Regions from separate parts of the Saccharomonospora cyanea NA-134 genome, predicted to be linked through region 2. Evidence: predicted binding sites of a transcription regulator. Region 2 holds the regulator's gene; the other holds the start of a gene.
The links. Region 2 encodes LexA, which represses DNA repair genes until DNA is damaged. Its sites were predicted from a motif close to CGAACACGTGTTCG; they were not measured.

Region 1 (15,834 bases), 1.9 Mb from region 2:
AGCGCTTGATCTCCGTGCGGGCCGCCACGCCGATCACCTTGCTGCCCTCGGTCATGCCGTCGCCGAAGCCGCCGAGCTCGGCGGTCAGCGTCACGGGCCTGGTGACACCGCGCAGTGTCAGCTCGCCGTCGATGAGGAAGTCCTCGCCGTCGGCGCGGATACCCGTGGAGCGGAAGCTCAGCGTGGGGTGGTTCTCGACGTCGAGGAAGTCGGCGCTGCGCACGTGCTCGTCGCGCTGCTGGTTGGTGGTGTCGATGCTCGCGGCCTGCATGGTGGCGGTCACCGAGGAGTCGGTGATGTCCTCCGCGGTGGTGATCTCGCCGCTCAGCTCGGTGAACCGGCCGCGAACGCGGGTGACGCCGAGGTGGCGCACGACGAAGCTCACGTTGGAGTGCACGGGGTCGATCGTCCAGGTGCCGGTCAGGTAGCCGGGGATGCCGGTCGTGCTGGTGGTCATGGGGCTCCCTCTGTGAACCGATGTGATTGAGCTTTCAATCGCACACGATAGCGGAGGTTTGGTTGAGAGCTCAATCAGGTCTTCGTCTGGGTTAGAATGGCCCCATGTCGACACCTCGATGGCTCACACCGGAGGAGCAGCGCGTGTGGCGCGACTTCTCGGCCGCCATCGACATGCTCCGAGCCCACCTCGAGGCGCAGTTGCAGCGCGACGCGGGCATGCCCACCACCTACTACGCCGTTCTGGTCGCCCTGTCGGAGGCCCCCGGCCGGGTGCTGAGGATGAGCGACCTCGCGCTCGCGACGCGTTCCTCCCGGAGCAGGCTCTCGCATGCCGTCGCCCGCATGGAGTCCAACGGCTGGATTCGCAGGGAGGCGTGCCCCACGGACAAGCGTGGCGCGTTCGCCCACCTGACCGACGCCGGGCTCCGGGCCATTCGCGACGCCGCTCCCGGGCACGTCGAGGCGGTGCGCGAGGCGCTGTTCGACGCGCTCACGCCGGAGCAGGCCCGACAGCTCGGCGCGATCAGCGCGGCGATCACCGACCGGTTGACGCCGGAATGCGCCCGCGCCGAAGTCGAGGCGGCCGGAGCCTCCCACAACACCGAGGAGTCTGCCGTCGGTAGTCGCCCGTGACACGCGGTGCAGGGGCACGGGACGCCGGCTTCGTGGCGGCTCGATAGGGTTTGCTTGCCGAGTTGATCCGCACTCGCCAGCAAGCACCCGTAGGATGAGATGCTCAACATCTTCGCGCGCGCGTCCGTGTCTCGCGTCACCGACCCGATCGGTGCCGCCCTGGTGCGCGTCGGGCTGACCCCGAACGCGATGACACTCATCGGCACCGCGGGCGCCATCGCAGGGGCCCTGGCCTTCTTCCCGACCGGGATGCTGCTCGCGGGCACCTTCGTGGTGTGGGGCTTCGTCATGCTCGATCTGCTCGACGGGGCGATGGCGAGGGCGAAGGGGAGCACGCCGTTCGGAGCGGTGCTCGACGCCACGTGTGACCGGTTGGTCGACGGCGCGGTGTTCGCGGCCGTCGCCTGGTGGGCGTTCGCCGTGGCCGACAACCCCCGGGTCGCCGCGGCGGCACTGCTGTGTCTCGTGCTCGCGCAGGTCATCTCCTACGTCAAGGCGAGGGCGGAGGCGTCCGGGTTCGGCGACGCGGCCAACGGGGGACTCGTCGAACGCGCCGAGCGCCTGATCATCGCGCTCGTCGGGACGGGACTGCAGGGACTGGGCCTGCCGTACGCCGTCGAGACGTCACAATGGCTGCTCGCGGTGCTCTCGGTGATCACCCTGGCCCAGCGCGTCGTGGCGGTGGCCACGGCGGCGAGGAAGGCTCCGCTGTGAGCAGGCGGCGACTCGTGGAATGGGGTTACGCCGCGGCGTGGCGTCTGGTGCCGAAACTGCCGGATTCGTTCGTCACCACGGCGTTCGCCGTGGGAGCCGACATCGCCGCGCGGCGCGACCGCGGCGGCGCCGCGCGACTTCGCCGCAACCTCGCGAGGGTGGTGCCACAGGCGGGCCCGGTGGAACTGGAGGACCTCACCAGGCGGGCCATGCGCTCGTACGCCCGGTACTGGCAGGAGGCGTTCTGCCTGCCCTCGATGGACCCCGAGGACGTGCGCGGGCGCATCGACGTCACGGGTGCCGAATACCTCGACGCCGCCCTGGAAGAGGGCAACGGAGCGGTGGTCGCGCTGCCCCACACGGGTAACTGGGACGTCGCGGGCGTGTGGCTGGTGGGACACTCCGGCAATTTCACCACGGTGGCGGAGCGGCTGCGGCCGGAGTCGCTGTACGAACGGTTCGTCGCCTACCGCGAGTCGCTCGGCTTCGAGGTCGTCCCCGCAGACGGGAGCGTGTCCTTCCGCCTGCTGCTGCGGCGACTCCGGGAGAACAAGGTGGTGTGCCTGGTGGGCGACCGCGACCTCACCGGCTCGGGCACACCCGTGACGTTCTTCGGCGAGAAGGCGACGTTCCCCGCAGGCCCGGCCCGGCTGGCACTGAGCACCGGAGCCGCGCTGCTGCCGGTGGGATGCTGGTTCACCGACGGCGGGTGGGCGGTGCGCATACACCCCCGGATCCGCGTCAGCACCCGCGAGGAGGTGTCCGCCGCGACGCAGGCACTCGCCGACGTCTTCGCGGGGGACATCGCGGCCCACCCCACGGACTGGCACATGCTCCAGCCGTTCTGGCTCGCCGACCGCGGCAGCGAGGACGAGGCGGGCGACACCGACGTCGGTGAGGCCGAGCCGGGGGAACGGAGCGTGTCATGAAGGTCGGCATCGTGTGCCCGTACTCCTTCGACGTGCCCGGAGGCGTTCAGGGACACGTCGTGGACCTCGCCAAGGCGCTGCGCTCGCTCGGGCACACCGTGTCGGTACTCGCTCCCGGCGACGACGAAAGCGCGCACCTCCCCGAGTTCGTGCAGCCCGCGGGTCGTTCGCTCGGCATCCCGTACAACGGCTCGGTGGCGCGGCTGCAGTTCGGCCCCGTCTCGTACGCACGGGTGCGGCGCTGGCTGCGCGACCACGACTTCGACGTGCTGCACCTGCACGAACCGACGGCGCCGAGCCTGTCGCTGCTGGCGCTGACCGTCGCGGAAGGACCCATCGTCGCGACGTTCCACACCTCCACCCCCCGCTCGCGCACGCTGGCGGCGTTCGAGCCGGTGCTGCGTCCGCTGCTGGAGAAGGTGACCGCCCGCATCGCCGTGTCGGCGCTGGCGCGTCGCGTGCAGGTGGAACACCTGGGCGGGGACGCGGTGGAGATCCCCAACGGGGTGGACGCCGCGTTCTTCTCGGGTGCCGAACCGCTGGAGGGCTATCCCCGTCAGGGCGGCACGATCGGGTTCGTCGGCCGGTACACCGAACCCCGCAAGGGCATGGGTGTGCTGCTCGACGCGCTGCGTGTGCTGGCGCCGGAGTCGCCGTCGCTGCGGTTGCTGGTCGTCGGGCGTGGAGAGGCCGAGACGCTGTACCGGCAGGCAGGCCCCGAACTCGCGTCACGACTGGACCTGCTCGGGCAGGTGGACGACGAGACCAAGGCGCGCGCACTACGCAGTGTGGACGTCTACTGCGCCCCGAACACGGGGGGAGAGAGCTTCGGGATGATCCTCACCGAGGCCATGGCGGCGGGCACCCCCGTGGTGGCCAGTGCGCTCGATTCGTTCCGCCGGGTGCTCGACGACGGAAACGCCGGCGTGCTGGTGCCCACCGGCGACGCCGAAGCCCTGGCGGGCGCGCTGCGGGGGCTGATCGCCGATCCGGCCCGCCGGGCCGCGCTGTCGGAGGCGGCCACCCGACGCGTCGCGCGCTACGACTGGGGCACCGTCGTGAAGCAGGTCGTGCGCGTGTACGAGACGGCGATCGCGGCCGACCCACGCAAGGTCGGCGCCGAGCCCGGCGTTCTGCGATGACCACGTGGTTGGTGGTGTTCGCGCTCGTCGTGGCGCTGGTGGTGGCGAACGCGTTGTGGCTGGTCGCCACCGCGAACCGGCTCGACCGGCTGCACGTCCGCATGGACGCGGGCTGGGCCGCCCTCGACGCCGCGCTCGCGCGCCGCGCCGTGGTGGCCAGGACGGTGGCGGCGAGTGTGCTGCGCGGTGAGGACGCCGAGGTGCTGAGGGCCGCGGCCGACCTGGCGGAGCTCGCGCCCCGGCCGGAGCGGGAGTCAGCGGAGAACGAACTGACGCGCCGGCTCGCCGAGGTCGACCGGCGGACGCTGCCCGCCGGGCTCGCCGACGAGTTGACCGACGCCGAGGAGCGCGTGGTCATCGCCCGCCGGGTCTACAACGACGCGGTGCGCGACACACTGGCGCTGCGGCGCCGCCGCCGGGTGCGGTACTTCCGGCTCGCCGGCACGGCCCGCCGCCCGGAGTACTTCGAGATCGCCGAACCCGACCCCGCGACGCCCCCGAAGACCTGAGCCGAAACCACCGTGTCCGCACTTCTCGCACGCGTGTTCGCGTCGCAGGCTGCGGACACGCGTGCACAACCTGCGGACACGCGTGCGCTGGTTCAGCTGGTTCAGGCTCGGGCCTTGGTGTGTTCGCGTGTCGGGAGCTTCTGCGGGGCGAACTCGTAGCGGACGTGGCGGCGGGTGAAGCTCGCCCGGCCGGAGGTGAGCGAGCGGAGGTCCACGGCGTAACGCACCAGCTCGGCCGACGGCACCTCGGCGCGGACGAGGCTGTGCCCGCCCTCGACCGACTCGGTGCCGAGCACCCGGCCCCGCCGGGACGACAGGTCGCCCAGCACGGCGCCGAGGTAGGCGTCGGGCAGCCGGACGACGACCTCGTCGAGCGGTTCCAGCGTCACAAGCCCCGCCCTGGCGGCCGCGTCCTTCACCGCGAGCGCCCCGGCGGTCTGGAACGCGGCGTCGGAGGAGTCCACGCTGTGGGCCTTGCCGTCGAACAGGGTGACGCGCACGTCCACGACGGGATCGTCGCTGCCGATGCCGTTGCGCAACTGTGCCCGCACCCCCTTCTCCACGCTGGGGATGAACTGGTGGGGGATGACGCCGCCGACGATGCGGTCGACGAACTCCACCCCCTCGCCTCGGGGGAGGGGCTCCACCGACACGTCGCACACCGCGTACTGTCCGTGCCCTCCGGACTGCTTGACGTGGCGTCCGTGCCCGTCGGCGGGCGCGGCGAACGTGGCGCGGCGGCTGGTCCGTACGGGTTCGGTGGTCACCTCCGCGCCACCGGCCCGGAGCATGGACAGCACGACGTCCGCGTGTGCCTCGCCCATGCACCACAACACCAGTTGGCGGGTCTCCGCATTGCGCTCCAGCCGTAGCGTCGGATCACCCGCGACGAGCCTCGACAGGTTGCGGGCGAGCACGTCCTCGTCGCTGCGGGACTGCGCGACGACGGCGACGGGCAGCAGCGGCTCGGGCATCTCCCAGGGCGCGATGAGCAGCGGGTCCTCGGGCTCGGACACGGTGTCACCGGTCTCGGCGGACGTGAGCTTCGTCAGTGCGCACACGTCGCCCGCCACACAGTGGGGCACCTCCCGCAGGGCGGCCCCGAACGGGGAGTACAGGTGCGCGACGCGTTCGTCGGTGTCGTGCTCGTCGTGCCCTCGGTCGACGAGGCCGTGTCCGCTGACGTGGACCGTCCGTTCAGGACGCAGCGTGCCCGAGAACACCCGGACGAGCGACACCCGGCCTACGTAGGAGTCGACGGAGGTGTGCACGATCTCGGCGGCGAGCGGCCCGCCGGGATCGGTGGAGAGCCGGGGATGCGGGATGCCCTCCGGCGTGGTGGCGATGGGCGGTGCGTGTTCCAGCGGGGAGGGGAACGCACGGGCGATACCGTCGAGGACCTCGGCCGTGCCCACACCCGTCTGCGCGCACGCGGGAATGACCGGGTGGAACGTGCCCTTGGTCACGGCTTTCTCGAGGTCGGCGATCAGGGTGTCCTCGGAGATCGACTCGCCGGCGAGGTAACGGTCCATGAGGGTCTCGTCCTCGCTCTCGGCGATGATGCCCTCGATGAGCGCGTCACGGGCGCCCGACAGGCGTTCGGCGTCCTCTCCTCCGACGTCACCGAGGCGCGGAGGATGGCCGTTCGAGTAGTCGTAGCGGCGTCGTGTGACCAGGCCGACCAGCGCCGGGCCGCCGTCCCCCGCCGGGAGGTACAGCGGGAGCACCCCGGCCCCGAACGCCTCCTGGCACGCCATGATCGTCGCGTCGACGTCGGCGCGGGCGTGGTCGAGGCGCGACACGACGACGGCGCGCGGCAGGCCGACGGCAGCGCACTCCTCCCACAGCGACACGGTCGCGGGGTCGACACCGTGGCCCGCGCTCACGACGAACAACGCGGCGTCGGCCGCGCGGAGCCCGGCGCGCACCTCTCCCACGAAGTCGGCGTAGCCCGGCGTGTCGATGAGATTGATCTTGACGTCGCCGTGGACGACGGGGGCGACGGCGAGGCCGACGGAACGCTGCTGGCGAACGGCGGCCTGGTCGTGGTCGCACACGGTGGTGCCCTCCACCACGGATCCCGCCCTGTTGAGGGTCTTCGCGGCGACGAGCAGAGCTTCGGTGAGGGTGGTCTTTCCGGAACCGGAGGGGCCGACGAGTGCGACGTTGCGTACCCTGCCGGGTTCGTCCACGGCGACCGCGGCCGCCGGGTCGCTGGTCCTGATGTTCTTCTCGGCCATCACGGCCTCCTGCGACGGTGGCGGGTGCTGTGCTTTCGAGCACACACCCGATCGGTGCGGGTGGCAAGGCGGGCGGACTCCGGAACACCGCAACGGCGAAGTGGTCCTCCGGAATCGACGCTCAATGGCCTCCTCCGCCGGTCCACATCCGCCCTACGGTGGTGCCGTCAGCTCGAGAAGAACGCGGTGAAAGGTACTGCTGTGTCGAACGCTTCGCCCAGCGACTCTGTCGAATCCCGGACCGGTACCGCGCGGGTCAAGCGCGGGATGGCGGAGATGCTCAAGGGTGGCGTGATCATGGATGTCGTCACGCCCGAACAGGCCAGGATCGCCGAGGACGCCGGCGCGGTCGCCGTCATGGCGCTGGAGCGGGTTCCCGCCGACATCCGAGCCCAGGGCGGTGTGGCCCGCATGAGCGATCCCGACCTGATCGACGGCATCGTCTCCGCGGTGTCCATCCCGGTGATGGCGAAGGCGCGCATCGGCCACTTCGTCGAGGCGCAGGTGCTGCAGTCGCTCGGCGTGGACTACATCGACGAGTCCGAGGTGCTCACCCCCGCCGACTACGCCAACCACATCGACAAGTGGGCGTTCACGGTGCCGTTCGTGTGCGGCGCGACCAACCTGGGCGAGGCGCTGCGCCGCATCAACGAGGGCGCCGCGATGATCCGGTCCAAGGGCGAGGCCGGGACCGGGGACGTGTCCAACGCGACCACCCACATGCGCCGCATCCGCTCGGAGATCCGCACGCTGTCGGCCCTGCCCGAGGACGAGCTGTACGTGGCGGCGAAGGAGATGCAGGCCCCCTACGAACTGGTGAGGGAGGTCGCCGAGACGGGCTCGCTGCCCGTGGTGCTCTTCACGGCCGGTGGTATCGCCACGCCCGCCGACGCCGCGATGATGATGCAGCTCGGCGCCGAGGGCGTCTTCGTCGGCTCGGGCATCTTCAAGTCGGGCGACCCGGCCCGGCGGGCCGAGGCCATCGTGAAGGCCACCACCTTCCACGACGACCCGGACGTCGTCGCGAAGGTCTCGCGGGGGCTCGGCGAGGCGATGGTGGGCATCAACGTCGACGACGTGCCCGCGCCCCACCGGCTCGCCGAACGCGGGTGGTGACGCGCTCCGAGCCTGCCTCGGCCGCCGAGTGAGGGCGACCGCTCAGCTCTGTTCGGAGACGAGCACGGCCATCGTCTGCGCCTCAAGAGCCTTGAACACGTGCGGCAGGTCGCCGGGGTAGGCGACGTAGTCGCCCGGTTTCAGCTCCACCGGGTCGTCGAGGAGTCCCACGAGGGCTCGGCCGCTGCACAGCACGATGTGTTCCACGATGCCGGGCATGTGCGGGTCCGACTCCCTCGGCCGGTCGGGCTCGGCCTGGATGAGGTAGACGTCACGACGGGTGTGTGGTGGGGCGGGGGACAGCAGGGTGGCGACGTAGTCCGCGCGCTCGGCGGAGAACCGAGGTCCCTCGCCCGCTCGCACCACCTGCACCCGAGGCCGGACCGGTTCGACGAGCTGGGTGAACGAGATGTCGAGGGCGGTGCTGAGCGCCCAGATCGTCTCGACGCTCGGGTTTCCGGTCCCGGACTCCAGTTGGGACAAGGTCGATTTCGCGATGCCCGCCCTGCGGGCGAGCTCGGTGAGCGACAGCCCGGCCCGCTGCCGCTCGCGCTGTAGCGAGGCGGCGATGGCCGCGAGGGGCGCGCCGGTGGCACCGGATGTTCCGTTGTCCCTGGTCTGCGTCATGTTGTTCGCTCCACAGTCCGCTTGTTCGCCTTGACGAACGCGAGTCCTTGTGTTCAGCATAGGAGTCGTGCGTTCGATATGGCGAACCCTGGACCGCGACCTCGCGCGTGACATCGCGCTGGTCTGCCTCGCCGACGCCCTCGTCGGCATCTCCTTCGGGGCCATCACCGTGGGCTCGGGCCTGCCGTTGTGGCTGCCCATGCTGCTGTCGGTGGTGGTCTTCGCCGGTGCTGCCCAGTTCATGTTCGTGGGGCTGGTCGCCTCCGGCGGCAACCCGGTCGCGGCCGTCGTCGCCGCCCTGCTCCTCAACGCGCGCCACGTGCCGTTCGGTTTCGCGGTCGCCGACCTCCTCGGCCGACGGTGGGCGAGCCGCCTGCTCGGCACCCATCTGATGATCGACGAGACGGTCGCGTTCGCGCTGGCCCAGCGTGAGCGCGAGCGCCGCAGGGCTGCCTACTGGGGCTGCGGTCTCGGTCTGTTCGTCGCCTGGAACCTCGGTGTGGTCGTCGGTGCCGTCGTCGGCACGGCGGTCGGCGACACCGCCGCGCTCGGCCTCGACGCCGCGTTCCCGGCGGTGCTGCTCGCGCTGGTGCTGCCCGCGTTGCGCGACGCGGACACCCGCAGGGCCGTGCTGGTGGGCGTCGCCGTCGCGCTGGCGACAGCCCCGTTCGTCCCGGCCGGGTTGCCCGTGCTCCTCGGGTTGGTGGGCGTCGTCGCGGTCCTGCGCCGTGGCGCCACCGAAACCACGGACGAGCAGGAACAGGCCCTGGCCGATCGAAGGGGAGGGGAGGGGACGGCAGGATGACCGCCACCACGCTCATCGCGTCCACCGTCGTGCTCGGTGCGGGCACGTTCGCGTTCCGTGCCGTCGGCCCCGCTCTGAAGGCCCGCGTGCGGCTGTCGCCGAGGGTCGAGAAGTTGTTCGCCGTGTCGGCGGTCGTGCTCCTGGCCTCCCTGGTCGCGACGTCGTCCCTGCTGGAGGGGGCGGAGTTCGCGGGCTGGGCTCGCCCCGCGGGTGTCGCCGTGGGTGGTGTGCTCGCGTGGAAGAAGGCGCCGTTCGTGGTCGTCGTGCTCGCCGCCGGGGCGACGGCGGCGGGACTGCGGCTGCTCGGCGTGCCCTGAGCTCTGTTCCTCTGGCGCTCCCACTAGGCTTGACCAGCAATGATCGCGGGAAAGGTGACGCACGTGCCGCAGCGACCCCTCGTCGGTGTCCTCGCCCTGCAGGGTGACGTGCGGGAGCACGCCGCCATGCTGGAGCGTGCCGGTGCCCGGGTCCTGCCGGTGCGTCGGGTCTCCGAACTGGCCGAGGTCGACGGCCTCGTGCTGCCCGGCGGCGAGTCCACCACGATGTCGCGGCTCCTCGGCTCCTTCGGGCTGCTCGAACCGTTGCGGCAGCGGATCCGGGACGGGCTGCCGGTCTTCGGCTCCTGCGCCGGGATGGTGCTGCTGGCTCGGCAGGTGCTCGACGGCAGGCCCGACCAGCACCAGCTCGGCGCGCTCGACGTCGTCGTCCGGCGCAACGCGTTCGGCAGGCAGGTCGACTCGTTCGAGGCCGAGCTGGAGTTCGAAGGCATCGAGGGCGGCTTCCACGCCGTGTTCATCCGGGCTCCCTGGGTGGAGAAGGCGGGATCCGAGGTCGAGGTGCTCGCCACGGTGGGTGACGACACAACCCCCGGCGCGGCTGCCGATAGGATCGTGGCCGTCCGGCAGGGGAGAGTCCTCGCCACCGCGTTCCATCCCGAGCTGACCGGCGACGAGCGGATTCACCGTCTGTTCGTTCGTACCGTGTCCGAGGTCGCATAGACGCGAAAGAGAGTTGGAGGAGAGATGAGCGGCCACTCCAAGTGGGCCACCACCAAGCACAAGAAGGCCGCCCTCGACGCCAAGCGTGGCAAGCTGTTCGCGAAACTCATCAAGAACATCGAGGTCGCCGCGCGTACCGGCGGGGGCGACCCCGAAGGCAATCCCACCCTGTACGACGCCATCCAGAAGGCGAAGAAGAACTCCGTTCCGCAGGACAACATCGAGCGGGCGCGCAAGCGCGGTGCCGGTGAGGAGGCCGGTGGGGCGGACTGGCAGAACATCACGTACGAGGGCTACGCACCCGGTGGGGTCGCGGTGCTCATCGAGTGCCTGACCGACAACAAGAACCGGGCGGCCTCCGAGGTGCGCACCGCGCTGACCCGCAACGGCGGCTCGCTCGCCGACCCGGGCTCGGTGGCGTACCTGTTCAACCGCAAGGGCGTCGTCATCATGCCGAAGAACGGCCTGTCCGAGGACGACGTGCTCATGGCCGTGCTCGACGCGGGCGCGGAGGAGGTCAACGACCTCGGCGAGAACTACGAGATCATCTCCGAGGCCGGCGACCTGGTGGCCGTGCGGACGGCGTTGCAGGACGCGGGCTACGACTACGAGTCGGCCGACATGAACTTCCTTCCGTCGGTCAACGTCCCGCTGGACGCCGAGAACGCGCGCAAGGTGTTCCGCCTGATCGACGCGTTGGAGGACTGCGACGACGTGCAGAACGTCTACTCCAACTTCGACGTCAGCGACGAGGTGCTCGCCGAGGTCGGCTGAGCGGGGTGCGCTCCGGGAGAGGGCCTGCGCGGCGAGCCTGTGGTGTGCGCGCCCGCTGATACGGCACAATGTCGGCCGTGACTGCGGAGACCGCCTTCCACAACGGCCACGAACTCGATTCCGACCAGCAACTGCGGGAGTGGATCGTCGCGCAGGCCGAGCAACGCGGTAACGCGGTGGTCGCGGTCCCCGCCGACGAGCAGGGCGCGGGGTATGCGTTCACCGTGTGCGCGTGGGCCATGCACGGCATCCCGGAGGCGGTCGTCGTGGGTCTGCCCCAGGAGATGGCGACGGTGTTGCTCGACGCCTATGTGGACCGTGCGGCCACCGGTGAGCGGTTCGAGTTCGGGGGGCTCTACGACGACTTCTTCGACGGCGTGCCCGTGACGTTCGAGAAGGTGGCGCCGGGACATTACCCGGAGTTCTTCGGCAGCGCGTTCCTCGTCTATCCCGAGGGGGACTTCCCCGCGGTGCAGATCATCGTGCCGACGCCGGACGGTTTCTGGCCGTGGGACGAGGGCGCGCCCGAGGGATTCGCCCAGTGGCAGCCCGTGCTGACGGTCAGCGGAGAGCCCGAGAGCTGGACGCCCGGCGTCGACGGCCCCTGATCCGGCTCACACGCGTGTGTCCGCAGTCCGCGTACGCTGGTTCGCGGTTCTCGTACGCGTGTCCGCACGCACATCGCCGTGACAGCGTGTTCGACGTGGTGTGGTGACGCGACGCGGTAGCCTTCGACTCGAACTGGTGTTCGTGGAAAGGACTGGCCTCGTGCGCGTGCTGGGTGTGGACCCCGGGCTGACCCGGTGCGGGCTCGGGGTCGTCGACGGCGGTTCCGGACGGTCCGTGTCGTGCGTGGCGGTGGACGTCGTTCGCACGCCCGTCGACGCTGAACTCCCGCGACGGCTGCTGCAGGTCAGCGAGGCGGTGGACGACTGGCTCGACACCCACCGTCCGGACGTGGTGGCCGTCGAACGGGTCTTCAGCCAGCACAACGTCCGCACCGTGATGGGCACCGCGCAGGTCAGCGGCGTGGTGGCCCTCTGTGCCGCGCGCCGCGGCCTCCCGGTGTCCTTCCACACGCCCAGCGAGGTGAAGGCCGCTGTCACCGGCTCCGGCCGTGCCGACAAGGCCCAGGTGACCACGATGGTGACTCGCCTGCTGCGGTTGAAGAAGGCGCCCAGCCCGGCCGACGCCGCCGACGCTCTCGCACTCGCGATCTGTCACCTGTGGAGGGAGCCGATACGGGCGCGGCTCGCGGAGGCCGAGGCGAGAGCGGCCGAGTTGGCCCGCACCCACAAGGCCCGCCTGGCTGCGGCGGCAGCCAGGCGGCGTGACGACACGACAGGGACAGGACTGACATCATGATCTCCTCGGTACGCGGTGAGGTGCTGTCGGTGGGGCTCGATCACGCGGTGATCGAGGTCGGCGGTGTCGGTCTCGCCGTCCAGGCGACTCCCGGCACGCTCGCGACACTGCGCAGGGGCAGCCAGGCGCAGCTCCACACGGCGCTGGTGGTGCGGGAGGACTCGCTGACGCTGTTCGGGTTCGCCGACGCGGACTCGCGGGAGCTGTTCGGACTGCTCCAGACGGTGTCGGGAATCGGACCCCGCCTCGCGCTCGCGGCACTGGCTGTGCTGGAACCCGAGAAGCTGCGGATCGCCCTGTCGGAGGGCAACATCACGATGCTCACCCAGGTACCCGGCATCGGCCGCAAGGGCGCCGAGCGGCTGATCATCGAGCTGCGCGACAAGGTGGCCGCTCTCGCGTCGGACGACGGCGGGCCCGGCCCGGCGGAGGCCGGGAGCGGCGCGGTGCGGGCCGACGTGGTCGACGCGCTGGTGGGCCTCGGTTTCTCTGCGAAGCAGGCGGAACAGGCCGTGGACAAGGTGGCGGGCGACGTGCCTGACGACACGTCGCGGATGCTGCGGGCGGCTCTCGCCGTCCTCGGCAGGAAGAAGTGAGGCGGCGGGCGTGCACGACGACATGACCGAGCCACCCGGGGAGGCCGGGCCGGTTCCGGACGAGACACCGCTGTCCGCGGCGGCCCAGACGGGCGAGCGGGAGGTGGAGACGGCGCTGCGTCCGCGCAGGCTGACGGAGTTCGTGGGTCAGCCGCGTGTGCGGGAGCAGCTCGAACTGGTGCTGGAGAGCGCGCGCAAGCGCGGCGTGGCGCCGGACCACGTCCTGCTGTCGGGACCTCCCGGCCTCGGCAAGACGAGCCTCGCCATGATCATCGCTTCCGAACTGAACGCCGCCATCCGCATCACCTCCGGGCCGGCGCTCGAGAAGGCCGGCGACCTCGCCGCGATGCTGTCCAACCTCGTCGAGGGCGACGTGCTCTTCATCGACGAGATCCACCGCATCGCCCGGCCCGCCGAGGAGATGTTGTACCTCGCGATGGAGGACTTCCGCGTCGACGTCGTGGTGGGCAAGGGACCTGGGGCCACGAGCATCCCGCTGGAGATCCCGCCGTTCACGCTGGTCGGCGCGACGACCCGGTCGGGAGCGCTCACCGGCCCGCTGCGTGACCGGTTCGGTTTCACGGGACAGATGGAGTTCTACAGCCCCGCCGAGTTGGAGCAGGTGCTCCGGCGGTCGGCGTCGATCCTCGGCATCGACATCGACGCCGAGGGGCGAGCCGAGATCGCCCGGCGCTCGCGTGGCACACCCCGCATCGCGAACCGGCTGCTGCGCAGGGTGCGCGACTACGCTGAGGTGCGTGCCGACGGGGCGGCCACGCTGCCTGTCGTGCGCGCCGCGCTGGAGGTGTACGACGTGGACGAACTCGGTCTCGACCGGCTCGACCGGGAGGTGCTCGGCGCGCTCGTGCGCTCGTTCAACGGTGGCCCCGTCGGCGTGTCCACGCTCGCGGTGGCCGTGGGCGAGGAACCCACCACGGTCGAAGAGGTGTGTGAGCCGTATCTCGTGCGTGCGGGTATGCTCGCGCGGACGCCACGGGGCCGGGTCGCCACCGGGCTGGCGTGGGAGCACCTCGGGTTGCGGCCTCCCGACGACGCGGGAGGGCTTGACGCCACGTCGCCGTCCCTGTTCGACTGAGGGACGCCGAGGTGTGCGCCACCGGTGCTCGATTTCTCGACAGCGCCTGGCACACTCGAAAACAGCACATCCGGACACAACTCGGACGTCACGCTCCACCACAGGCGGCGTCTGCGAATGGAGAACCATGGACGGCCTTATCCTGCCGCTGCTGTTGATGCTCGTCGTCGCGTTGCCGCTCATCCTGAGCACGCGCAAGCAGAAGAAGCTCATGGCCGAGCAGCAGGAGATGCAGAACAGCCTGACCGCGGGTGACCGCGTGATGACCACGTCGGGTCTGTACGCGACCGTCGCCGACGCGAGCGACGACACCACCATCGACCTGGAGATCGCCGAGGGCGTGGTGACGACCTGGCTGCGTCAGGCCGTGCGCGAGCGCATCGTGCCGACCACCGACATCGACACCTCCGACCCCTCCCACGCCTCCGAGGACGCGGAGGAGACCGTCACGGCTTCCGCTGTCGAGGCCGAGGACCTGAAGGGCGAGGCAGGCAAGGTCGACGCCGAGAAGGTCGACGAGGGCGCGCCGGTCGCCTCCTCCGCCGAGCACGGCAAGAAGTAGCGACCGCTTCGTCACCGCACCGCGACACCGGCAGCGCCGTCGACGGACTCGCCGGTGCGGGTGGTCTGTTGCGCATGCCCAGCGCCGAGTAAGGTCTCGGTGCTGGGCGCGTTCGCTACCTCGCGGTGAGTGACCCGCCTGCCGACTCGTCAAGCCGTCGAACAGTTCGAGGAGAGCGACCGACCGTGGCACCTCCCGCCGGGCAGATCCGCCCGGGACGCTACTTCGCGTTTTTCGTCGTGATCGTCGCCGCGCTGTATTCGCTGGTGTTCTTCACCGGCGACGGCAGCCCGACGCCCAAGCTCGGAATCGACCTCAAGGGCGGCACGCGGGTCACCCTGACGGCGAGGACGCCGGACGGTTCCGAGCCGTCACGCGAGCAGCTCCAGCAAGCCCGTCAGATCATCGAGAACCGCGTCAACGGCATCGGTGTCAGCGGCGCGGAGGTCGTGCTCGACGGCAGCAACGTCGTCATCACGGTCCCCGGTGACCAGGGCGAGCAGGCGAAGACGCTGGGACAGACCGCGAAGCTCGGTTTCCGGCAGGTCGTCGCGGCGGTCCCCGCGGGCCAGCCGGGCACCCCGCCGGGCACACAGCAGCCCGGTTCCGGCGCGGACGCGGGGGACACCGGCCAGGGCGAGGACTCCCAGGGCCAGGACACCGAAGGCGCGACCGGTGACACGGAATCCGGCGACCAGGCGGACTCCAGCGGTACCGACGGTGACGACTCCTCCGGCAACCAGGGCGGCGGCAGCAGCCCGCTCGGCTCCGCCCCCGCCCAGCAGCCCGACGGCGACGACAACGGCGGCCAGGGCGACGATGCTGACGGCGGTGACGGTGGCGACGGTCAGACCCTCCAGGAGGAGGCCGCCGAGCAGATCCAGCAGGCCAAGCAGTGGCGGCAGGACCCCGCACTCGTGCCCGCCGACCCCACCGACCAGGCCGCGATGCAGCAGGCGCAGCAGTTGCAGCAGCAGGCGCTGGCGCGACTGACCTGCGACCCGAACGAACTCGACCCGCTGGCCGGTAACGACGACCCGAAACTGCCGCTGGTGGCGTGCGACCGGGAAGGCACCGAGAAGTACGTCCTGTCGCCGGTGTTCCTGGAGGGCACGGCCATCGCCGACGCCTCGTCCGTCTACAACACCCAGGAAGGCGGCTGGGTCGTCAACCTGTCGTTCACGCCGCAGGGCGCGGACACGTGGGCGGACTTCACCGCGCAGAACATCGGGCAGCGTGCGGCCTTCGTGCTCGACACCGAGGTGGTGT
Region 2 (15,834 bases):
GTGCGGCACCGGCACGGTCGCGGCGGTCGCGGCGGCGCTGCACCTGCGCGGCGACGACACCGGAGAATCCACAGTGGATGTTCCCGGGGGCCGGGTGTCCGTGACCGTGGGCAAGGAGACCTCGACACTCACCGGGCCCGCGGTGTTCGTCGCGAAGGGCGAGCTCGACCCCGCGTGGTGGGACGCTCTCGGTTAGTTCCCGGGACGAGGTGCCGTGACGTGTCCTTCGCGCCTCGCAGTGGCAACAGCAGCGCCCACAGCGCGGAGCAGGCGAGCCCCGCCGAGGTCAGCCACACGGTGGTGCGGACTCCCAAAGTCTCGCCCAGCACGCCACCGAGCAGCCCGCCGATCGGCAGGACGCCCCACACGACGAACCGCACGCTCGCGTTCATCCGGCCCAGCAGGTGGTCGGGACACAGGGTCTGGCGGTAGCTGACCTGGGCCACGTTGTAGACGATGACCCCGTAGCCGACGGCCACGAACCCGACACCGGCCAGTGTCACGCGCCAGCCCGGTTCGGACAGCGGCACGAGCAGTTGCGCGGGCCAGGTCAGCAGCGGCACGAGCCAGACGGCGCGGACGAGTCCGATCCGGCGCAGGCACCAGCCCGCTGTGACCGCGCCGAGCACCCCGCCGAAGCCGTGGCAGGCGAGCGCCCACCCCACCTCACCCGGGGACAGCCGGAGGTCGCGGGTGAGGAACAGGACTTCCACGGCGGTGAACGCCCCACCCATCAGGTTGCCCGACGCGGTGCAGAGTGTGATCGCGCGCAGGGCCGGGCTCCCGAAGACGAACCGCAGACCCTCGGCCACCTGTGCCCGCAGTCGTACGGGGCCGTCGCGCTCCGGTGACGGTTCCTCGGCGCGGATCCGCCGGAGCAGCCACGCGGACGCCAGGTAGCTCCCACCGACGGTGACCAGCGCGTTCGCGGCGCCTGCGAGGTGGGTCAGCGTCCCCGCGAGCCCGGGGCCCGCCACGTTCGCGACCGACTGGCTGGCCTGCAGCTTCGCGTTGCCCTCGATGAGTTTCTCCCGCCCCACCAGGGAGGGCAGGTACGACTGGTAGGCGACGTCGAAGAACACCGTGGCGACGCCGACGAGTGTGGCCACGGCGACGAGGTGGGCCAGGGTGAGGACGCCGAGCCACCAGGCGACGGGGACCGTCAGCAGCAGGAGCCCCCGAAGGAGATCGGCCCACACCATGACGGGTCTTCGTCGCACTCGGTCGACCCACACGCCGGCGGGAAGGCCCAGCACGAGAAAGGCGGCGTTCTCGGCCGCCGTCAGCACACCCATCTCGAGTGGTGTGGCGGCGAGCGTCGTCACGGCGAGCACGGGCAGCACCGTGCGGCTCACGAAGGTTCCGAACTGGCTGGCGGTCTCGCCTGCCCAGAGCAGCCGGAAGTCACGGTGCCACCACAGCGTGTCCCCAGTCATGGCCGCCAGTGTCGCCCCAGTGATTGGAAACTGTCAATCAGTGTGGCGGCATATCGTGAGCCCGTGGTGACGAAGCGACGGAAGGCGACGGAGGCCGAGGTGCGGGCCCTCGCCTCGGGAGTACGCCTACGGATCATCCGGCTGACTCATGCGACAGCCCTGACCAACAAGGAGCTGGCACAGCGGCTCGGACGTGATCCGGCCACCACGTTGCACCACGTCCGCAAACTCGTGGACGCCGGATTCCTCAGACCGGAGCCGGCGAGGCGCGGCACCCGCGGCGCGAAGGAGATCCCGTACCGCTCGACGGGGCTGTCCTGGCGGCTCGACACCGGCCACGAACCCGATGTCGACGAAGCCCTGCTCGAGGCGTTCCTCGCGGAGGTCGCCGAGGCGGGAGTCCGCAACGTGGAGCAGTGGCGGCTGGTCGCCCAGGTGCCCTCGGAGCGGCGCGAGGAGTTCCGCCGTCGCCTGCAGGACCTGCTGGAGGAGTTCGCCGACGAACCGATCGACGCCGACGCCGACCGCACCGCCGTGTACGTGGCGTTGTATCCGGGCAGCTGACAGGTGAGCGCGGTCCTCTCTCCGGGCGCGCGTGTCGGACGTGAGCGCAGCGGGCAGGGCCGAGGGCAGCGCCCAGGTCGTGGCGGGCAGCTCGGGGACATCGGGCTCCGCGTGGCCGGCACCCCTGGGCGGTCGTCGGTCGTGCGGGCGTCGGAGCCGTCGGGTGGCGAGGGCGCCGATCAGACTGGCGGGCTGGCTCGGTTCGGTACCCGGACGGTGCTGGGAGTCAGCGGTGCTTGTCGTCGTCGACGGGGAAGTCGCTCTGCTGCACCGAGCCCGTGGAACTGGCCTTCTCCCGCCGGTCCGACACCGCCGCACGTCCGGGTTGGGCGGGCTGGTCGCCGTAGGAGGCGTTCTCGTTCTCCACCGGCGCGGTGCGCCCGGCCTCCTGTTCGGCGAGGTGCTCGACGTACTCCTGTTGAGGGTCGCGTCGCTTGTCGTCCATGCCCGGTAACTACCCGGACGGGTGCGGCGGTCAACCCGGCCTCCTCGCCGCGATGGAATACGTCCGCTGCTCGTCTGGTTGATTCCTGTGACAGCTCTCACCGATGAGCCGACCGGGCGGCTCGGCCGTGACCACTTCGTGAACCCGCTCGAAGTGAGATCTCTCCGGCGGCATCCGAGAGACGGAGCTGTCCCGGCGCTCGGCCTCGGACACGACCGCGCCGCCGTGTCCGTGACGCTGTATCCGAGCAGCTAATTGGCTCGTTCTTTCCCACGGACCGTGGGACGATAGGGAGACGATGACAGAACTGACACACAACGTCGTTCCCGACGACCAGCTCGCCGACGTCGAGCTGTCGCAGGGGGAACTGGAACTCTCCGACCGCGCGTCCCTGCGCAGGGTCGCGGGGCTGTCCACCGAACTCGCCGACATCACCGAGGTCGAATACCGGCAGCTGCGGCTGGAACGGGTCGTGCTCGTCGGCGTGTGGACCGAGGGAACGGCGGAACAGTCCGAGGAATCCCTCGCCGAACTCGCGCGCCTGGCCGAGACAGCGGGCTCCGAGGTGCTCGAAGGGGTCGTCCAGCGTCGCTCGCGGCCGGACCCCGCCACCTACATCGGGTCGGGCAAGGTGAGGGAACTCGCCGACATCGTCGTCTCGACCGGTGCCGACACGGTGATCTGCGACGGTGAGCTCTCACCCGGCCAGTTGCGGCAGCTCGAGGAGAAGCTGCGGGTGAAGGTCATCGACCGCACGGCGCTGATCCTCGACATCTTCGCCCAGCACGCACGTTCGCGTGAAGGCAAGGCGCAGGTCGAACTCGCGCAGTTGCAGTACCTCATCCCGCGACTGCGCGGTTGGGGTCAGTCGCTGTCGCGGCAGGCCGGTGGTCGTGCCGGTGGTGCCAACGGTGGTGTGGGTCTGCGTGGTCCCGGTGAGACGAAGCTGGAAACCGACCGCAGGCGCATCAACAAGCGCATCGCGAAGCTGCGCAAGGACATCGCCGCGATGGACACCATCCGGGCCACCAAGCGGGGACGCCGGGTGGCCAACGAGGTGCCCAGCGTCGCACTCGTCGGCTACACCAACGCGGGCAAGTCCAGCCTGCTCAACGCCATCACGGGTGCGGGCGTGCTCGTGGAGGACGCGCTGTTCGCCACGCTCGACCCCACCACGCGGCGGGCCGTGACGCACGACGGGCTCGAGTACACGCTCACCGACACCGTCGGATTCGTGCGGCACCTGCCCCACCAGTTGGTGGACGCGTTCCGTTCGACGCTCGACGAGGCGGCGGACGCCGACCTGCTGCTGCACGTGGTCGACGGTGCGGCACCCGCACCCGAGGACCAGGTCACCGCGGTGCGCGAGGTCCTCGGCGAGATCGCCGAGAAGCGGTCGGAGCCGCTGCCTCCGGAGCTGGTGGTCGTCAACAAGGCCGACGTCGCCGACGAGGTGACCCTCGCGCGGCTGCGTAACCTGCTGCCCGACGCCGTGATCGTCTCGGCACACAGCGAGCAGGGACTCGACACGTTGGTGTCCGAGATCGCCGCGCGCCTGCCCCGGCCGGAGACGTTCGTGGAGGTCCTCGTGCCCTACACGCACGGTGAGCTCGTCGCGCGAGCACACGCGGACGGCGAGGTGCTGGCCGAGGAGCACAGGCCCGAGGGAACGCTGCTGAAGGCGAAGGTGTATCCGGAGCTCGCGGCTGCTCTTTCGGACTACGTCACGAACGGCTCACGCGTGTGACGCTAACGTAGCGGAGTGAGACGACTCGGCCTGGTCGTGGTGACGGCGGCACTCGTGACAGTGACACTGTCCGCAGGCACGCCCGTCGGACAGGTCGAGGACGTCCCGGTGGCCGCGCCCGAGGTGGTGTGCTCGGTCGACGATCCTCGGCTCGAGGAGCTGTCCGGGCTCGCCGCCGACACCGACCACGTGTACGCCGTGAGTGACGGCGGCACACAGGTCGAGGTCGCCGTTCTGGACGACGCCTGCCGGGTGCGAGAGGTGCTGACGGCTCCGACGGATCCGTACGACGTCGAGGACCTCGCACTCGGCCCCGGCGGGACCCTGTGGCTCGGCGACACCGGGGACAACCGTGGCCGACGCGAGACGGCGGCCGTGCACGCCCTGTCGCGGGACGGCACCTCCGTGCTGTATCGCCTCACGTATCCGGACGGTCCCCAGGACGCCGAGGCGCTCGTGGTGGACCACGCGGGCACGCCGTACATCATCACGAAGAACGTCGTCGGTTCCGCCCGCGTCTACCGTCCGGCCGAGCCGCTCGTCAGTCCTGGGCCGACCCCGCTCGAAGAGGTCGGTACGGTGTCGTTGCGGCCGACCGGGACGCAGGGAGGTCCGCTCGGGGCCGTGGGCACCGTGCTCGTCACGGGAGCCGCGCTGTCGGCGGACGGTAGCGTGGTAGCCCTGCGCACGTACACGGACGCCTACCTCTACCCGGTGGTCGACGGGGACGTCGCGGCGGCGTTCACCCGTGACCCGGTACGCGTTCCCCTGCCCGGCGAAGCACAGGGTGAGGCCATCGCCTTCACCCCCGACGGCACGCTTCTGTCCGCCAGCGAGGGCCGTGGCGAGCCGCTGCGAGCCGTTCGGGACGCCGTTTCGCTGGTGGGCGCCCAACCTGACGGCAGGGCCGAACCGAAGGATCGCGCGGCGAGTGCACCGGAGGAGCCGGTCGACCGGGAATCCGGTCTCGGCCTGGCTCCTGCCCTCGCCGTCGCCGCGGTCCTCGCCGCTGTGCTCGTGGCCTGGGGCAGCCGCCGCCGTCGGTAGGGCGGCGCGTGCCTGACCGAACCGAGGGAAGGGTTGGAAACGGCGCACGGAACACCCGCCCGTCTTTCCTCGGTGAGGAGTACGCCGGTGTTCACGCCGTTATCGCCGGACTCCCCTTCACAGTCGCCGTAGGACCGCGACGACCTTTCCGAGAATCGTGGCGTCGTCACCGGAAATCGGTTCGTACGCCTCGTTGTGCGGCATCAGCCAGACGTGCCCGTCGTCCTTGCGCTTGAACGTTTTCACCGTGGCCTCACCATCGATCATCGCTGCCACGATGTCGCCGTTCTCGGCGGTGGGCTGTTGCCGCACCACGACCCAGTCGCCGTCGGTGATGGCCGCGCCGATCATCGAGTCGCCGGTGACGCTGAGCAGGAAGACCTCACCCTCGCCGACGATGTCCTTCGGCAGCGGGAAGACGTCCTCGATCGCTTCCTCGGCGAGTACCGGCCCGCCCGCGGCGATACGGCCCACCAGCGGGACGAGAGCGGGCTCGCGGACCGGGTCCTCGGTCTGTGAGCCCGACGACGCGGCCGACCGCTCGCGGCCGATCGTCAGCATTCCCACCGCGCGCGGGCGATTGGCGTCGCGCCGTAGGTAACCCTTGCGCTGGAGCGCCTTCAATTGGTGGGAAACAGATGAGGTGGACGTGAGTCCGACAGCCTCCCCGATTTCCCGGACACTCGGCGGGTATCCGTACTTGTCCACCCAGGTCCTGATCACCTCGAGGACTTTCCGTTGGCGCGGTGTCAGGCTTTCGTCCGGGTTCTCGACCGTGCGCGGAAGGTCGGGGACCTCGCCGCCGCTCACGTCGTTGCCCGTTGTCTTGCGTGCCACCGCGATTTGCCTCCCAGTCGTAAGCCCGACCTGATGTGGGGCTTTTCGTACATCCGGTTGCGACGCTAGTCCGCTTCGTCGGGGATTTCAAACGTTTGTTCGAGCAACACGCCTTGGGTGCTCGATCTTCGCGCGTCTTGGTGGTACATGTTCGCACGGGTGTTCGAGGCGGTATGCGCTCGCCCGCGTGGTGGGTCCACGGCGCGGGGTGGACGGTCGAGCGGAAGAGGTGGCCGGCATGGTCGTGGTGACGAAGCGCTCAGATGTGGTCCGGGTGGCTCCGGCCCGCCCGCCGGCCGCGGGCGGTGGACGCTGCGCGCGTCGCCCTCCGACGCGGTCTCCGGTTGCTCCGGGGTTGCGGCGTGGTGGGGGCATGCGCGGTGATCCCACGAGGAGGGGACGGCGTTGCGGTGGTGCCCACTGGCCGTGGCTCGCGGTGGTGGCGCTCGTGGTGGCGGCGGCGGTCGTGGGCCTCGGACTCGTCGCCACGGACCCGGCGGTCGTGGGGCCCGGCCCCGGCGCGGCCGTTCCGAGCGCACCGTAGGCTGTCCGGGCCGCGTTCGAGCGGCCGCGGGGTGGCTCGCCGGGCGCGTGTCGGGGCGCGGCATCCTAGGTCGGATCTCACTCCGGTGAGGGAGGGGGTCGCGGTTGCGGTGGACCGGGCCGCGTCTTATGGTCGACCCCTACATCTAGTAGTTACATCGCTGTAATTGGTCCACAAGTTGGGGTAGGATCGGTTCTACGTTCACTGTCGGTGGTGTCCGGTCGTGGCGTGGACGACACTCACGCGCGGTACGCCGTGGAGTGCGTTGTCGGTGGCGTTCCTGCTGTGCAGGGGATGTTTCGGGAGGTGTTCGACTGTGCGGTGTCCGTTCTGTCGGCACGCGGACTCCCGGGTCGTCGATTCCCGTGAGGTGGACGAGGGCCAGGCGATCCGACGGCGTCGGTCGTGCTCGGCCTGCGGCCGCCGGTTCACCACGTCGGAGACGATGGTGCTCGCCGTCGTCAAGCGGTCGGGAGTGACCGAGCAGTTCAGCCGGGACAAGGTGGTTCGGGGAGTGCGGCGGGCCTGTCAGGGCCGTCCTGTCGACGACGACGCTCTGAAACAGCTCGCTCAGAAGGTCGAGGACTCGATCAGGGCGGCTGGGGTCGCGGAGATTCCGAGCCACGAGGTGGGTCTCGCCATTCTGGGCCCACTCAGGGAACTCGACACCGTCGCGTACCTGAGGTTCGCGAGCGTCTACCGGTCCTTCTCGTCGATCGAGGACTTCGAAGCCGAGATCAAGAACCTGCGTGAGGCGATCGCCGAGTCCTCGGCCCAGCAGGACCACAGCGAGTGAGGACGCGGACGACGGGTCACGTCGCCGCCAGTTTCTAACGCGGGAGTGGGAGTCATGACAGAAACCGTGGGGGTCGGCGCGGAATCCTCGCCGAAGCCGAGCAAGAAGCGCGGCGGCTCGGGCTCGCGCAAGGGGCTGCGCATCCAACGCGTCTACACCACCGAGGGCGTGCACCCCTACGACGAGGTGCGGTGGGAGCGGCGCGACGTCGTCATGACCAACTGGCGTGACGGCACGGTGAACTTCGAGCAGCGCGGTGTGGAGTTCCCGGAGTTCTGGTCGGTCAACGCGACGAACATCGTCACCAGCAAGTACTTCCGCGGCGCGGTGGGCAGCCCCGAGCGCGAGAACAGCCTCAAGCAGCTCATCGACCGTGTCGTCAAGACCTACGTCAAGGCGGGCCTGGAGCACGGCTACTTCGCCGGTGCCGCCGACGCCGAGGTCTTCGAGCACGAGCTGACCTGGATGCTGCTCCACCAGGTGTTCAGCTTCAACTCGCCGGTGTGGTTCAACGTCGGTACGAGCTCGAAGCAGCAGGTCAGTGCGTGCTTCATCCTGTCGGTCGACGACAACATGGACTCGATCCTCAACTGGTACCGGGAAGAGGGTCTGATCTTCAAGGGCGGTTCGGGCGCGGGCCTGAACCTCTCCCGCATCCGCTCCTCGCGGGAGCTGCTGTCGTCCGGTGGCACGGCGTCGGGCCCGGTGTCGTTCATGCGCGGCGCGGACGCCTCCGCGGGCACCATCAAGTCGGGCGGCGCGACCCGTCGGGCGGCCAAGATGGTCGTGCTCGACGTGGACCACCCCGACGTCGAGGAGTTCATCGAGACCAAGGCGAAGGAAGAGCACAAGATCCGCGTGCTCCGTGATGCCGGTTTCGACATGGACCTCGGCGGCGCGGACATCTCGTCGGTGCAGTACCAGAACGCCAACAACTCGGTGCGCGTGTCCGACGAGTTCATGCAGGCTGTGGAGACCGGTGGCGCGTTCGGTCTCCGGTCACGGACCACCGGTGAGGTTCTCGAGCAGGTCGACGCCAAGGGCCTGTTCCGCAAGATGGCGCAGGCGGCCTGGGAGTGCGCCGACCCGGGGCTGCAGTACGACGACACCATCAACGACTGGCACACGTGCCCCGAGTCGGGACGTATCACCGCCTCGAACCCGTGCTCCGAGTACATGCACCTGGACAACTCCAGCTGCAACCTCGCCTCACTGAACCTGCTCAAGTTCCTGCGCGAGGACGGCACGTTCGACGCGGAGTTGTTCGTCAAGGCCGTCGAGCTGGTCATCACGGCGATGGACATCTCGATCTGCTTCGCCGACTTCCCCACCGAGCCGATCGCGGAGACCACGCGCAAGTTCCGCCAGCTCGGCATCGGGTACGCGAACCTCGGCGCGCTGCTGATGGCGACGGGCCACGCGTACGACTCCGAGGGTGGGCGCGCGCTCGCCGCGTCGATCACCTCGCTGATGACGGCGGTGTCGTACCGGCGGTCCGCGGAGCTCGCCGGTGTGGTGGGTCCGTACGAGGGTTACGCCCGTAACGCCGAACCGCACCAGCGCGTGATGCGCAAGCACGCGGCGGCCAACGAACTCGTCCGCACCTACCACCACAACGACGCGGCGGTGCGTGCGCTGGCGACGCGGGAGTGGGAGCGGGGCATCGAGATCGGTATGAACAGCGGCTGGCGCAACGCGCAGGCCAGCGTGCTCGCCCCCACCGGCACCATCGGCTTCATGATGGACTGCGACACCACCGGTATCGAGCCGGACTTCTCGCTGGTGAAGTTCAAGAAGCTGGTCGGCGGCGGGTCCATGCAGATCGTGAACAACGCAGTGCCGCGTGCCCTGCGCTCGCTGGGCTACCAGGAGGAGCAGGTCGAGGCGATCGTCGACTACATCGCCGAGCACGGCCACGTGGTCGACGCGCCGGGGCTGCGCCCGGAGCACTACGAGGTGTTCGACTGCGCCGTCGGTGAGCGTTCGATCGCGCCGATGGGTCACGTGCGGATGATGGCGGCCGTGCAGCCGTTCCTGTCCGGCGCGATCTCCAAGACGGTCAACATGCCCGAGTCGGCGACCGTGGAGGACGTCGAGGAGATCTACTTCCAGGGTTGGAAGCTCGGGCTGAAGGCGCTGGCGATCTACCGCGACAACTGCAAGGTGGGCCAGCCGCTGTCGACGGCCAAGAAGGACAAGGCCGAGCCGGAGGGCAAGGCCGAGGAGAACAAGGTCGTCGAGTACCGGCCGGTGCGCAAGCGCCTGCCGAAGAAGCGCCCGAGCCAGACGGTGTCCTTCACCGTGGGTGGGGCCGAGGGCTACCTGACGGCCGGTTCGTACCCGGACGACGGGCTCGGTGAGATCTTCGTCAAGCTCGGCAAGCAGGGTTCCACCCTGGCCGGTGTCATGGACGCGTTCTCCATGTCGATCTCCGTGGGGCTCCAGTACGGCATCCCGCTCGAGTTCTACGTCCAGAAGTTCCAGAACCTGCGCTTCGAGCCGGCGGGCATGACCGACGACCCGGACGTGCGGATGGCCACGAGCGTGCTGGACTACCTGTTCCGCAGGCTCGCGCTCGACTACCTGCCGTACGAGAAGCGTGCGCAGCTCGGCATCTTCACCGCCGACGAGCGGTCGGCACAGGTCGAGGCCGAGTACGGCGGCGGCAGCGCTGAGCCGGAGAACGTGGACCTGGACGCCCTGCGCAGCAGCGTCGAGGCCGGTGGTGAGCAGTCGAGTGCCGACGCTCCCGCGAAGGCGGGCGACCGTCCGGCCAGGGAGGCACAGACCACCACCGAACTGGTCGAGTTGCAGCTCGGCAAGGCGGCTGACGCGCCCCTGTGCATGACGTGCGGCACGAAGATGCGTCCCGCCGGATCGTGCTACGCGTGTGAGGGCTGCGGCGCCACCTCCGGCTGCAGCTGACGGATTCCGCGGACGGGGGAGTCGGCCCGGTGGGTCGGCTCCCCCGTCGTGTTCCGGCCGCGTGGGGAGCGGTGACGGCTCGGAAGATCGGCCGGAGGATCACCGGGTTACCCACAGTCGCCAGTGACGCCACAGGCACTGCGCTACCGTAGTTATGTACTGGACAATACAAAACTTCGGAGGACGCGGTGCCTCGTGCCGTCTACATCCTGTCGCTGGGGATCTTCACCATGGTCACCAGCGAGTTCGCCGTCGCGGGACTGCTGTCGCCCGTGGCCGCCGGACTGGGCGTGTCCGTTCCCCAGGCCGGGTACCTCATCACCGCCTTCGCCGCCGCGATGGCACTCGGAGGGCCCGTGCTGACCATGGTTCTGAGCCGGCGGGCGCCGAAACCCGCGCTCCTGGCCCTGTTCGCCACGTTCGGGATCGGCAACGTCCTCGCCGCCGTCGCCCCGAACTACGCGGTGATGTTCGTGGCACGGGTGATCACCGGCATGGCCGCCCAGGCGTTCTTCGGGCTCGCCGTCTCGCTCGCGGCACAACTCACGCGCCCGGAGGTCCGTGGTCGAGCCGTCGCGGTCGTCATGAACGGGCTCATGCTCGGCACGTTGCTGGGACTGCCGATGTCCACGGTGGTCGGTGAGAACTTCGGCTGGCGGGCCGCGTTCTGGGCGGTCACGGGACTCGCGGCCCTCGCAGCCGTCGTCACGGTGGCGGGTTTTCCCGGACTCGCTCCGTCCGAAGCGGACCGACTCGGCTCCCAGTTCGGTGTCTTCCGCTCCCGCAGGCTGTTCCTGGCGCTGTGCACCAGCACCCTCGTCATCGGCGCGACCTTCGCCGCCTTCAGCTACTTCGAGCCGATCCTCACGAAGGTCAGCGGAGTCGACAGCTCCACCGTGCCGATCCTGCTCGTCGGCTACGGCGCGGCCACCGTGCTCGGCAACACCGTCGTCGGGCGCCTCGCCGATCGCTACCACGCGGTGGTGCTGCTCTGCGGCCTCGCGCTGAACGCCACGTTCCTCACGGCCTTCGCGGCCTTCGCAGGAAACACCCTCCCCGCGGTGGCGGCGATGATGGGGATCGGCCTGGTCGGCGTCACGATGAACCCGGCGATGGTGGTGCGCGTGCACCGTGAGGGCAACGCGAGCCCCTTGGTGAACACCGTGCACGGATCGTTCATCACGCTCGGAGTGATGATCGGGTCGTTCGTGGGCGGACTCGCGATCGACGCGCTCGGGCTGAGGGGCCCGCTGTGGCTGGGTGCGGTCCTCGCGGTGATCGGCATCGGCACCGTGGTGCCCGAACTCGTTCGGCGCCGTGGTGCCGAGCCGGCTCCCGAGCCGCTCGCGGCGGCACCGTCGTCGGCGCTGTGCCACAGTGAGAGCTGAACCCGCCCGCACACACGGGAGTACCGATGAGCACGGTGGCCGTCACAGGAGGAACCGGCACGCTCGGTCGCAAGGTCGTGTCCGCGCTGGAGAGGGCAGGCCATGACGTCGTCGTCACAAGCCGGTCGACGTCGTCGGTGCGCGACGGCGTCGAGACGGTGCGGGTCGACTACCGTTCGTCCGCCGGTCTCGCCGCCGCGTTCGACGGCGCCGACGCGGTCGTGCACTGTGCGACCGACTTCACCGGCTTCCGCGGCGGAGAGGTCGCGCTGGGCAGGCAGGTGCTCACCGCGGCCCGTCGCGCCGGATGCGAGCATCTGGTCTACGTCTCCATCGTCGGCGTCGATCGCATCCCGCTGCCGTACTACCGGAGCAAACACGCCACCGAGCGTCTTGTCGAGGACAGCGGCGTCCCGTGGACGATCCTGCGGGCGACACAGTTCCACGAGCTGGCCATCCGGCTGCTGTCCGGGTTGACGCGTCCGCCGCTCGTGCTCGTTCCCGATCTCCGGCTGCAACCCGTCGCGGCCACCGAGGTCGGCGCGCGGCTGGCCGCACTGGCCACCGCGCGCCCGGCGGGACGGGCGCCCGACATGGGTGGTCCCGAGATCACGACCGTTGCCGACCTGGCCCGGCGATACCTGGCCGCCGCCGGTCGGCGTCGCCGGGTCCGTACGGTCAGGCTGTTCGGCTCGGTGTACGCGGGCTACCGCGCGGGCCACCACCTCACGCCCGAGAACGCCGTCGGAACGATCACGTTCCAGGACCACCTCGACGCGCACGTCAGGTCTAGCCGCTGAGCCGCTGCCACAGGAACTCGAACACCAGCGCCCACTTGAAGGCCAGTTGCGCGTTGTCGGCCGCCGCGCCGTGCCCACCCTCGATGTTCTCGTAGTAGGCCACGTCATGGCCGTCGGCGTGCATTCTCGCCATCATCTTGCGCGCGTGCGCGGGATGCACCCGATCGTCCCGAGTGGACGTCACGAACAGCGTGGGTGGGTAGGTCCGGTCACCGTGGACGTTGTGGTACGGCGAGTATCGGCGCAGGTACGCCCACTCGTCGGGGTCGTCCGGGTCGCCGTACTCCGCCATCCACGACGCGCCCGCCAGTAGCTGGTGGTAGCGGCGCATGTCGAGCAACGGCACCTGACTGACCACGGCCCCCACCAGTTCGGGGTAGCGCGTGAGCATGACCCCGGTGAGCAGCCCGCCGTTGCTGCCGCCCTGGACGCCGAGCAACTCGGGTGTGGTGATTCCCCGTGCCACCACGTCGCGCGCCACCGCCGCGAAGTCCTCGTAGACCTTGAGCCGGTTGGTCTTCACGACCTGGTTGTGCCAGTCGGGGCCGTACTCGCCACCGCCGCGTAGGTTCGCCACCACGTACGTGCCGCCACGCGCGAGCCAGCCGCGTCCGATCACGCCACTGTAGGACGGCGTCAGCGACACCTCGAACCCGCCGTAGCCGGTGAGCAGGGTCGGCGCGGCGGAGGTCCGGTCGCGGGGCCCGACCACGAAGTAGGGGATCCGGGTGCCGTCGTCGGAGGTGGCGAAGTGCTGTGTCACGTCAAGCGACTCGGCGTCGAAGAAGGCGGGTGCGCGTTTGACCGTCTCCAGCGGTCCACCGACCTCGCCGCGGAGCAGCGTGGGCGGATCGGTGTAGCCGGTGGCCTCGACGAAGAACTCGTCACTGTCGTGCGGGTCGGTGGCGACGAGGTCGACCGCGCCGACGTCGGCGAGACCGGTCAGCGGTTCGTCCCGCCAGCCGTCCGCCCCCGGTGTGAGCACCCGAAGCCGGGTCTTGACGTCCACGAGAGTGCCCAGCAACAGGTGGTTGCGGGTCCAGGCGTAGTAGTCCAGCGAGGTGTGCGCGTCGGGTTCGAACAGCACGGTCAGGCGCCGGTCACCGGCCAGGAAGGCGTCCAGTTCGATACCCAGCAGGGCTCCGGCGGGGTAGGAGGTGCCCTCCACCGTCCACGGGCTGCGCGTGCGGACGAGCAGCCACTGCCGGTGCACCGAGGCGACGGCGTCGTCAGGCACGTCGATCCGCACGAACCCCGTGTCGGTCCGCAGATGCACCTCGGAGCGGTAGAAGTCGATCGCTCTGCGAACGACGTCCCGCTCCCAGCCCTGCGTCGGGTCGTGGACCGCGCGCACGGACACGTCGTCGGGCTTGCCCTCGAACACGAGCGTGGCGTCCTCCAGCGGAGTCCCGCGCTTCCACTCCTTCACCAGCCTCGGGTAGCCGGACGTGGTGAGCGAGCCCTCACCGAAGTCGGTGCCGACGTAGACGCGGTCCTCGTCGATCCAGCCGACCTGGCTCTTCGCCTCGGGCAGGGTGAAGCCGTCCTCCACGAACTCGCGCCGCTGCAGGTCGAACTCCCGGACCACGGTGGCGTCCGCCCCACCGCGGGACAACTCGACCAGGCACCTCCGGAACCCCGGGCGCAGCACGGTCGCTCCCTGCCACACCCAGTTCTCCGACTCGTGGGCGGCGAGCGCGTCGACGTCGAGGAGGATCTCCCACTCGGGGTTCGCCGTCCGGTAGGAGTCGAGGGTGGTGCGCCGCCACAGGCCCCGCGGGTGGTCGGCGTCGCGCCAGAAGTTGTAGAGGTGGCTGCCGCGGCGCCGGACGTAGGGAATCCGGGTGTCGGCGTCGAGGACCTCCCGCAGTTCGTTCCGCAGACTCTCGAACCGCTCACCTGTCGCGTAGCGGTCGACCGTCGCGGCGTTGTGTCCCCGCACCCACTCGAGCACGTCCTCCCCGGCGACGTCTTCCAGCCAGCGGTTCGGGTCGTGCTCCACGCTCGGATCAAGCTCGTCCATGGCCGCCAGTCTGCCAGCCCCGCGGCGGCCCCCGGAACAGCGACAACCCCGTCACGATGCCATTACGGAGAGTTGATCGGCGAGGAGGTGGAGACCTCCACCCGGAGGTAGCGATCACGCGAACAGGTGATGTTGGAATTGCTTTCCCGGTGACTCGCTCCCGCCGTTCGTCGGATCGTGCCGGTCCTCGCTTGACAGCGACGGTGCCCACGGCAATGGTCGACACCATTCTTGTCGCCGCCGTCCGATCTGGGGGCTTCGTGAGACTCAAGCGTGTGTCGATGGTCCTGGCCGCCGCCGTGGTGTCGCTACCACTCGTCGCCGTGAACGCGGCGGCGGGCGAGGTGCAGCAACCGGTGTTCGCCGACGGGCAGGCCCAACCGGTGTACAACCCGGCCGACGTCGTGCGGGAGCACGTCTGGGTGGAAGCCGGTGTGGACAGTGATCATGACGGTGTCGAGGACGTGGTGCACGTCGAGGTCGTGCGTCCCCGCGCCACGGACGACGGCCTTCGCGTACCGGTGGTGTACCAGGTGAGTCCGTACTACGCGGGCGGCAATCCGATCACCAACCACGACGTCGACCGCGAGCTGTACGTCCCCGGCAAACCTCTCGCCGACATCACCTGGCGCTACCAGGACTACTTCCTCGCACGCGGCTTCGCCGTCGTCTACGCCGAGTCGCTGGGGACCGGCCGCTCCACCGGCTGCCCGACCACCGGAGGCGAGAACGAGACCCGAGGGGCGGCCTCGGTGATCGACTGGCTGAACGGCCGAGCGGAGGCACGTGACGCCGACGGCAACCGGATGAGCGCTCACTGGACCACCGGGCGGACCGCCATGATGGGCGTGTCCTACAACGGCACCCTGCCCAACGCCGTCGCCACGACCGGCGTCGAGGGGCTCGAGACCATCGTGCCGATCGCGGCGATCTCGAACTGGTACGACTACTACCGTGAGAACGGTGCCGTCGTGGCTCCGGGCGGATTCCAGGGCGAGGACGCCGACGTACTCGCCGAGTACGTCTACACGCGCGCTGACCAGGAGATCTGCCGACCGGTCATAGAGCGTTTGGAGAAGGAGCAGGACCGGCTCACCGGCGACTACAGCAGTTTCTGGGACGAACGGAACTACCTCGACGACGTCCACAGGGTGGAGGCGTCCGTGCTGGCCGTGCACGGCCTCTCCGACTGGAACGTCACGGTCAGCCAGGTCGCCGAGTGGTGGGACGCACTGGCCGAGCACGGCGTCGAACGCGCGATCTGGCTGCACCAGTCCGGCCA

Region 1: a site for LexA is predicted at 11,684-11,697, ahead of ruvC (crossover junction endodeoxyribonuclease RuvC). Genes of this name have one in related genera too.

What each region holds. Positions count from the first base shown of each region.
Region 1 is NZ_CM001440.1:1,895,125-1,910,958, forward strand. It holds gene SACCYDRAFT_RS09060 (YceI family protein) at 1-457, opposite strand, end outside; gene SACCYDRAFT_RS09065 (MarR family winged helix-turn-helix transcriptional regulator) at 562-1,092, shown strand; gene pgsA (phosphatidylinositol phosphate synthase) at 1,192-1,806, shown strand; gene SACCYDRAFT_RS09075 (phosphatidylinositol mannoside acyltransferase) at 1,803-2,735, shown strand; gene SACCYDRAFT_RS09080 (glycosyltransferase family 4 protein) at 2,732-3,877, shown strand; gene SACCYDRAFT_RS09085 (LemA family protein) at 3,874-4,386, shown strand; gene SACCYDRAFT_RS09090 (elongation factor G-like protein EF-G2) at 4,488-6,626, opposite strand; gene pdxS (pyridoxal 5'-phosphate synthase lyase subunit PdxS) at 6,828-7,742, shown strand; gene SACCYDRAFT_RS09100 (helix-turn-helix domain-containing protein) at 7,785-8,369, opposite strand; gene SACCYDRAFT_RS09105 (AzlC family ABC transporter permease) at 8,437-9,174, shown strand; gene SACCYDRAFT_RS09110 (AzlD domain-containing protein) at 9,171-9,491, shown strand; gene pdxT (pyridoxal 5'-phosphate synthase glutaminase subunit PdxT) at 9,531-10,172, shown strand; gene SACCYDRAFT_RS09120 (YebC/PmpR family DNA-binding transcriptional regulator) at 10,197-10,946, shown strand; gene SACCYDRAFT_RS09125 (DUF4262 domain-containing protein) at 11,015-11,554, shown strand; gene ruvC (crossover junction endodeoxyribonuclease RuvC) at 11,715-12,311, shown strand; gene ruvA (Holliday junction branch migration protein RuvA) at 12,308-12,907, shown strand; gene ruvB (Holliday junction branch migration DNA helicase RuvB) at 12,930-14,003, shown strand; gene yajC (preprotein translocase subunit YajC) at 14,131-14,565, shown strand; gene secD (protein translocase subunit SecD) at 14,751-15,834, shown strand, end outside.
Region 2 is NZ_CM001440.1:3,823,746-3,839,579, reverse strand. It holds gene dapF (diaminopimelate epimerase) at 1-196, shown strand, start outside; gene SACCYDRAFT_RS17770 (MFS transporter) at 129-1,436, opposite strand; gene SACCYDRAFT_RS17765 (ArsR/SmtB family transcription factor) at 1,500-2,000, shown strand; gene SACCYDRAFT_RS17760 (hypothetical protein) at 2,227-2,445, opposite strand; gene hflX (GTPase HflX) at 2,744-4,192, shown strand; gene SACCYDRAFT_RS17750 (hypothetical protein) at 4,208-5,239, shown strand; gene lexA (transcriptional repressor LexA) at 5,357-6,076, opposite strand; gene SACCYDRAFT_RS26425 (hypothetical protein) at 6,450-6,620, shown strand; gene nrdR (transcriptional regulator NrdR) at 6,937-7,416, shown strand; gene SACCYDRAFT_RS17730 (vitamin B12-dependent ribonucleotide reductase) at 7,471-10,341, shown strand; gene SACCYDRAFT_RS17725 (MFS transporter) at 10,530-11,729, shown strand; gene SACCYDRAFT_RS17720 (SDR family oxidoreductase) at 11,756-12,529, shown strand; gene SACCYDRAFT_RS17715 (prolyl oligopeptidase family serine peptidase) at 12,519-14,552, opposite strand; gene SACCYDRAFT_RS17710 (Xaa-Pro dipeptidyl-peptidase) at 14,768-15,834, shown strand, end outside.